2 linked regions of the Pigmentiphaga aceris genome follow. The protein of the gene in region 1 binds, or shares a complex with, the protein of each later gene. Links are inferred from orthologs where the notes say so. Each region holds a gene or a part of one and is shown on either strand. Other genes may lie near its edges.

What was found.
Region 2: FXN63_RS06330 (region 1) and rpmF share a complex: the UniProt entries of both Escherichia coli proteins name them as parts of the 50S ribosomal subunit. The link is inferred for Pigmentiphaga aceris from one-to-one orthologs.

What each region holds. Positions count from the first base shown.
Region 1 is NZ_CP043046.1:1,500,670-1,504,667, forward strand. What follows is about bases 805-3,676. They hold FXN63_RS06330 (type B 50S ribosomal protein L31), read right to left. Parts: upstream 2,437-3,676; coding sequence 2,173-2,436; downstream 805-2,172. Other genes in these bases: FXN63_RS06325 (ArnT family glycosyltransferase), read right to left, coding at 805-1,968; rho (transcription termination factor Rho), read right to left, coding at 2,625-3,676. Outside these bases: FXN63_RS06320 (MATE family efflux transporter), read right to left, coding at 1-214; more of FXN63_RS06325, read right to left, coding at 211-804; more of rho, read right to left, coding at 3,677-3,890.
Region 2 is NZ_CP043046.1:3,401,279-3,405,551, forward strand. The notes cover bases 763-3,636. They hold rpmF (50S ribosomal protein L32), read right to left. Parts: upstream 2,354-3,636; coding sequence 2,171-2,353; downstream 763-2,170. Other genes in these bases: FXN63_RS14735 (beta-ketoacyl-ACP synthase III), read right to left, coding at 763-847; plsX (phosphate acyltransferase PlsX), read right to left, coding at 844-1,935; FXN63_RS14750 (YceD family protein), read right to left, coding at 2,585-3,217; FXN63_RS14755 (Maf family protein), read left to right, coding at 3,514-3,636. In the rest of the region: more of FXN63_RS14735, read right to left, coding at 1-762; more of FXN63_RS14755, read left to right, coding at 3,637-4,221.

The sequences.
Region 1 (3,998 bases):
GCACGCCCATCAAGCCCACGAACACGCTGATGAATACCGATGCCGCCAAGGCCATCGCTGCCAGGTCGGTGGGCGAGGCGTGGCCCGTCATCGCGGTGTCCATCACCCCAAATGCCATGCTGGCCCACTGACTGATCAATACCGGCCAGGCTTGCTTGACGATGCGCCATGCTGCGCGCCGGAATCCACCCGGCGCGCTTACCGCTGAAGTCATGGTGCGGTTGCCTCGGGAACGCGTACCAGCCTGAAGCGTTCACGCAAGTCACTGGCGCGGCCACCGTCCCAACGCACCACGGCACCTTCCAGATCAGGGCGGCGCTGGTAGATCACCAGTTGGTCTGGTGAGCCTTGAATCAGGACCAGCGGGCAGTTCGGTGAGGGCGTGAACACCAACTGGTCGAACAACGCGAACGAGGCGCGCTGGGGCAGGCCCAGGCCGATGGTACGCACGCAGGCGGTCTTGCCGACGACACGGTGCTCGGCTTCCAGCGCCTGTGCCAAGCCTTGCGACACCACGCGATAGCTCTTGCTGTAGTTGATTGATGGCAGCCACAGGGTCATCAACAGCAGCCAGCTGACCACCATGCCGCCCGCCGACAGCACGGAACCGCGCCACATGGCCGCCGGACGCATGCGCACCCGCCAGGTCACCAGCGCAATCCAGGCGACCGTGGCGGCCACTGCAATGCCGATCGACAGAATCGAGAACTCGGCGATGAAACCCGGGGTCTGGCGGGCGATATTGCGGGCCAGCCGGGGCGGCACGCCGGTCGACAGCGCGGTCCAGCCCAGCCAGATCACGAACAGCGCAAACGAATAGCTCATCAGCGCGAACCAGTCGAGCGCGTTGACCAGCCCGCGTCGCAGGGTGGGCAGCACGAAGACACCGAGTGCTGCGCAGGGAATCACCAAGGCCAGGAATTCCGGGTCGCTGGGTCGCTGGGTGAAGAACAGCATCACAAAAGCGGCTGCGCCCAGCGCCAGCGGCAGTTGCACATGCAGCATGGCGCGATGGCCGCGCCAGCGCCAGGCAGCCAGCGCAGCCAGCGGCAAGGTCGGCCACAGGAACCAGGGCAGATTGCGCAAGGTACCAATGGCCCCCTGCTGCGAAATCCAGCCCAGCACATTGCCGTGCCAATGCCACCAGCCGTTCATCCAGTAAGGATTGCTGTTGGCAGCCGGAATCCACCAGGCCAGCGACAGCGCAATGCCAATCGGCAATGCAAGCAGGAACAGCCAACGGATTTCCCGCACCAGGGTCGTGCCCGGACGGAACAGCACCGGCAGTGTGATCAGCAAGGGGGCGACGGCAGGCAGGCCACGCGCCAAGAACGCCGCCGCCAATGCCACGCCCAGGGTGATCGCCCCGCTGCGCGGCCGGTCGGCCATGCGGGCCAGGGCGTAGAAGGCCAGCGCCTGCGCAGCCACGGCTGCGGGTTCAGCCGAGGTTTCATGGCTGCGCCACAAAAATCCCAGGGTTGCCAACAACAGCAGCAGGGCTGCATCGGCCAGCATGCGCCCATAGGCGGACGGCGAAGGCTGGCCACCGAAAGGCAGCGCAAGCGGTTGCGCTTCGGCACGTCGTCCAAGCAGGTACACGCCGTACCAAAGACTGGAAGCGGTGATCGTGAACCACAGAATGTTGGCAACCCGACCCGCCATGATCGGGTCGAGAATCGGCCCGAGCAGCACCATCAGGCCACCACCCACCCAGGTGGCAAGCGGGCCTTTCTGAGACACCGCAATGCCCGCCACCTGCGGATGCATCCAGGCGTTGTCGCTGAATGCGGCCGTCCACATCTGCGCCAGGCCGATCACGTCGTCCGATTTCCAGGGCTCGCGCCCGATCAGCCCGGCCAGGATATACACCGCGCACAAGGCGAACAAAGCCCAGCGTGGAAGCTTGGCAGTGGCCGGCGCGGTCAGGCGGGCAGGGGTGGACAACTTGGATGGCGTGGTGCTGATCATGAAGGCAACGTGGATCCGGCTCCGCGGCGGGCGAGGGCCGCACTATACCCCGGTGGCGTCGAGCCGGCAGTCATAGTCTTGCGACCGATGGGGCCGATCGGCAGTGGATGGCGACAGGCGTGTATCGCCTGAAACGATGAAAAACAAAAAAGGCAGCCGAAGCTGCCTTTTTTACCGGACCTGAGGTCAGCGCAAGCCGTTGGCTTATGCAGTCTTCGTGGTCGGGGTGGTGCGGGCGAAACGCTGGCGGAACTTTTCAACGCGGCCGGTTTCGACGATGCGGGTTTGCGCACCGGTGTAGAACGGATGCGATTCCGAGGTCACGTCGCACTTGAACAGCGGATACTCTTTGCCATCGAGTTCGATGGTTTCGCGCGAGTTCAGGGTCGAACGGCTGATGAACTTGGTGCCGGTCTGCAGATCGTGGAAGACCACGTCGCGGTAGTTCGGGTGAATGCCTTCTTTCATGGCAATTTCCTGGTAGTGGGTCGCCAGTCGGGCGGGGCAAAAGCCCTGCGGGGAAAGTGCCCCCATTTGCCCGACAACGTTCCCGTTGTCGATTAAGCCCTACATTATCGCGTGAGGGCGTCGCGTTGACAAGCCAAAACGGTCTGGTTGTTGCCGATCCGACCGTTTCAGGGCTGCACCAGCGGAAATCAGCTGCCGCCGCGCTTCATCATGTCGAAGAATTCGCCGTTGTTCTTGGTGGCGCGCATCTTGTCCAGCAGGAATTCCATCGACTGGATTTCGTCCATGTCGTAGATGAACTTGCGCAGCACCCAGACCTTCTGCAGCACATCGGGCTTGATCAGCAGTTCTTCGCGGCGGGTACCCGACTTGTTCAGGTTGATGGCCGGGTAGACACGCTTTTCAGCCAGGCGACGCTCCAGGTGCACTTCGCAGTTGCCGGTGCCCTTGAATTCTTCGTAGATCACGTCGTCCATGCGGCTGCCGGTTTCGATCAGCGCCGTGCCGATGATGGTCAGCGAACCGCCTTCTTCCAGATTGCGCGCGGCACCGAAGAAACGCTTCGGGCGTTGCAGCGCATTGGCGTCCACACCACCGGTCAGTACCTTGCCCGAGGCCGGCACCACGGTGTTGTATGCACGCGCCAGACGGGTGATCGAGTCCAGCAGAATCACCACGTCTTTCTTCAGCTCGACCAGGCGCTTGGCTTTTTCGATCACCATTTCTGCAACCTGCACGTGGCGGGTGGCCGGTTCGTCGAAGGTGGATGCAACCACTTCGCCGCGCACCGAGCGCTGCATTTCGGTCACTTCTTCAGGGCGCTCGTCGATCATCAGCACGATCATCACGGCGTCGGGATGGTTGCTGGTGATGGCGTGGGCCATGTGCTGCATCATCACCGTCTTGCCGGACTTCGGGCTGGCGACCAGCAGGCCGCGCTGGCCGTGGCCGATGGGCGCGAAGATGTCCAGAATACGGCCGGTCAGGTTCTCTTCGCTCTTGATGTCGCGTTCCAGGCGCATCGGGCGGTTCGGGTGCAGCGGCGTCAGGTTCTCGAACATGATGCGGTGCTTGACCTGTTCCGGCGGCAGGTTGTTCACCTTGTCCACCTTCACCAGCGCAAAGTAACGCTCGCCGTCCTTCGGAACGCGCACTTCACCTTCGATCGAATCGCCAGTGTGCAGATTGAAACGGCGAATTTGCGACGGCGAAATATAGATGTCGTCGGTGCTGGCCAGGTAAGACGTTTCCGGCGAACGCAGGAAGCCGAAGCCGTCCGGCAGCACTTCCAGCACACCGTCGCCGAAGATCTGTTCGCCCTGCTTGGCGCGGCGTTTCATGATCGCGAACATCAGTTCCTGCTTGCGCAGGCGGCTGGCGTTGTCGATCTCAAGGGTGGCGGCCATTTCCAACAGTGCGGAAACGTGCAGCGCCTTCAATTCGTTCAGATGCATTGCGGGTATTACTCCGGGATTTTTGGCTGGGGGACGCTGCGGTGAGCATCCTGCGCGCCGGCAGGGCCGGATCTCGGGCAATCGGGAAACCGATGCGGACGATCCGGC
Region 2 (4,273 bases), 1.9 Mb from region 1 along the record:
GGTCCACCGTGACCACCACACGCTCGCTGGGCAGGTCCAGCTTGCGCGCCACGGCGTTCAAGATGCGGACATTGGCCTGGTGCGGAATCAACCAGTCGATGTCGGCAACGCTTATACCAGCTTCTTCGCTGACTTCGCGTGCGACCTTGTCGAGCACGTTGACCGCCAACTTGAACACGGCCTGCCCTTCCATACGCAGGAACGGGTCGCCGGTCACTTCGCCATACGCCACGTTGCCGGCTGCGCACAGGATCTTCATCTGCGAGCCGTCGGAATGCAACTTGGCCGACAGCAGACCGGGTTCGTCGGAAGCCTTCAACACCACTGCACCCGCACCGTCACCGAACAGCACGCAGGTGCCGCGATCGCTCCAGTCCAGGATGCGCGAGAACACTTCGGCCCCGATCACCAGTGCACAACGCGCCCGACCAGCTCGGATGAAGCTGTCAGCCGTCGTCAACGCATAGATGAAGCCGGTACACACCGCCTGCACATCGAAGGCAGCAGCGTTGGTCGCGCCGATATTGGCCTGGATCAGGCAGGCCGTGCTGGGGAAGACAAAATCGGGCGTGGAGGTCGCCACCACGATCAGATCGACTTCAGACGCATCGACACCGGCATCGGCCAGTGCGCGCTTGGCAGCTTCGGTACCCAGCTGGCTGGTGGTCACACCGCGCTCGGCGATATGACGCTGACGAATGCCGGTGCGTTCGACGATCCACTGGTCAGAGGTCTCGATACCACGCGTTGCAAGGTCTGCAGCGAGATCATCGTTGCTGACGACGCGTGGCGGCAGGCAGCTCCCCGACCCAACAAGCTTGGACCAGATTGACGTGACTGCGCTCATTGACGATCTCCGTGGCTGGACTGTGCGTTGGCACCTGCGTCGACACGCGTAAGCGTCGATTCGGCAGGCGTCTGCAGACTTTGGTTGATTTGCGCCACCACCTGCGTGGTAAGCGACAACATATCGTTGGCTACCGCACCGCGTGCGCGCTTCAGTGCGCATTCGAATGCATAGGCATCGGCAGAGCCGTGGCTTTTGATGACCACGCCTCGCAGACCGAGCAAGGCTGCACCGTTGTACCGACGATGGTCGACGCGATTGCGGAAGCGGCCAAGCACAGGCTTGGCAACAGCGCCCATCAGGAGCGTCAGCGGCGAGCGCTTGAACTCTTCCTTGATGAAGCTGCCAAGCATCTTGGCCAGGCCTTCAGAGGCCTTGAGCACGACGTTGCCGACGAAACCGTCACAGACGACCACATCGACCACGCCGGTATAAATATCGTTGCCTTCGACATTGCCAGTGAAGTTCAACGGGCTGGCACGCAGCAATTCAGCCGCCTGCTTGACGATGTCATTGCCCTTGATGACTTCTTCACCGATGTTGAGCAGGCCCACCGTGGGCTTTTGCCGCTGTTCGATGGCGGCCACCATGGCAGTACCCATGATGGCGAATTGCAACAGGTGCTGCGCCGTGCAATCGACGTTGGCACCCAGGTCAAGCATGTACGTGACCCCACCCTTCTGATTGGGCAAGGCAGTGGAGATCGCCGGGCGGTCGATGCCGTCCAGGGTCTTCAGTACATAGCGCGAGATCGCCATCCAGGCACCGGTGTTGCCGGCGGATATGCAGGCGTCGGCACGACCATCTTTCACGAGGGTCGCAGCCACGCGCATCGAGGAATCTTTCTTTCGCCGCAAGGCGACTTCGACCGGGTCATCCATCGCAACGACTTCAGTCGCCGCAACGATTTCCAAACGGTCACGACCCAGCGCACTACGCGCCGAGGCAAGCTGCGCCTCGATCTGATCCTGCAAGCCAACCAGCAGCAGATGCACATCAGGATGATGGTCGCGGAAATTCAGGGCAGCAGGGATCGTCACGGGGAGACCGTGATCGCCCCCCATGCAGTCGATCGCAATTCGGATCATGGACATGGACGCAAGAACGCCCGACTTCACATGATCATGCCGCGCCGGCCAGCATCAAGCTGGATGGCGGGATGATCAGGAAGACAGGCGATATCGGAAAAATGGTTCCGCGAGTGCCCAGGGGAAGGCTGCCGATCAAGACGCGCACCGAATACTCCGACACGTGTCCCGCTTGACATCCGCAACCCACCCTTGGGTAACGGCCCTAGCAGGTTCACCCCAGGGCCGCCCGGTATCACTCGTCGTTCTTGGTCTTGATGACCTTGACGCCACGATAAAAGCCGTTGGGGCTGATGTGGTGACGCAGGTGCACTTCACCCGTGCTCGGCTCGATGGCCGTCGGCGGGTTGATCAAAAAATCGTGGGCGCGGTGGTTGCCACGCTTCGACGGCGACTTCTTATTTTGCTGAACAGCCATGATGACTCCTTCTGACGGCGCGCATTGTAAGCCAGAAGCCTGATTCGGGCGCCGCGGGATTAACCCTTTCTACTACCTGCTTTGACGTTGTTTGACAATGACGGCCTGCGCAGGCGTGCCCGACGCATCATCGTTTCTTGCAATCTGTGTTTCTAAGCTGTCCGTTCGGCTGACCTTCAGCCGCCCTGCCAAGCGCCATACACCGGCCTTGTCAGGTTCTGCCCCCGGAACTCAGGGCTTGCGCGTCTTGAGTTGCGCCAGTACTGCGAAGGGGGATGGCCGCTTGCCTTCCGCGCCGTCAACCGCTTCATCAGTACTGCTTGGGTCTTGCTGCCCGTCATTATCTGCTTTTTTGGCAGAGACATCTTCCGAAACCGATGCTGGCACTACCAGCGGCTCTGGACAGACATCGTGACGCGGCACATACGGCACGCACAAGATCAGCTCATCTTCGACCTGTTCAAGCAGATCGAAGCGGGGCGATCCTAACACGCGTTCGGGCAAGGCGCTTGCGCCGACATCATCTTCGTCGCCCTCGCCGTCATCATCGCCTTCGTGAACGATGTCGTCGGCATTGAGCTGCGCTTCGGTTTTGACGATGTGCAGGACTGCCTCGGTGTGCAGCGGCAAGGCAAAATCAGCCAGACATCGCTGACATTCCAGCACCACTTCAGCATCGATGGTCAGACGGATCAACGGCTCGCCCAACGGGCCCCGTTCAGACTTGGCATGCCAGCGGGCATCCGAGTTCTGGATCGGCAGATCTTCAACCAGACGCTCCATATCTTCGAGCGCCACAGCCCCCTGCGCCTCGCGCCCGGGTTGACGCACAAAATCAAAGGCGTCGATCAGAAACGCGACCATGGGCAATGAATACCTGTAAAGCAACAACCGGCCAATTTCAGAGCACCTGAGCAGTGATCAGCCAGCATCGATTGACCTTCGATTGACCTTCAACAGACGCTGAAACAGCACCACCAAAGACCTCAACCAACACTGCAACCAAAAGGTAGCCGGTAAAACGTAGGATAATAGCTGGAAAAACCCAAGCGGGTCAAACACTTACGGCGCAAGGCAGGTATGGTCGACGGACTTCCACGACATACTCCACTCGCCCGCCCCAATAACAGACGCCGCCACTTACGCTTTCATTCGTTGACATGCCCCTTCAAACCCCCGCCCGCCCACTGATTCTCGCCTCTACCTCGGTCTATCGTCGCGAACTGCTGGGACGTCTGAAACTCCCGTTCGAGGTGGTTTCCCCCGAGGTGGATGAGACACCGCTGGCAGGAGAAACACCCGTGGCACTCGCCATGCGTCTGGCGCGCGCCAAGGCGCGCGCAGGCGTACAGTTGCGCCCCGGCGCAGTGGTGATCGGTGCGGATCAGGTTGCGACGCTGGACGCGACGCGCATCCCGGCACCCAGCGGCGCGCTGTCGCAACCTGCTGACGAAATCCCTTTTCATCCCACCGTGCGCGACCTGATCGGCCAGCCAATCGGCAAGCCCGGCACCTTCGAGGCGGCGCTTGCGCAATTGCAATCGATGCGCGGCCATACCGTGTCATTTCACAGCGCCCTGGCGGTCGATGATGGCGAGCGTGTCGAGTCGATCGACGTGGTGACTCGGGCCACATTCCGCGACTTGCCGGATTCCGCACTGATCGCCTACCTGCAGGCTGAAGCTGTGCTTGATACCGCAGGCAGCGCCAAGGCCGAAGGCCTCGGCATTGCGCTGATGTCACGCATAGACAGCGACGACCCAACCGCATTGATCGGCCTGCCTTTGATCGCCCTGACCCGCATGCTGGCGAATTTCGGTATCGACCCACTACTGTCACTGGCCGCGCACAGGCACGACACTCATTGAGAAGTGCGACGCCCATTGAGGCAGACCAAGCCAAGCAGAATCACTGCGACAG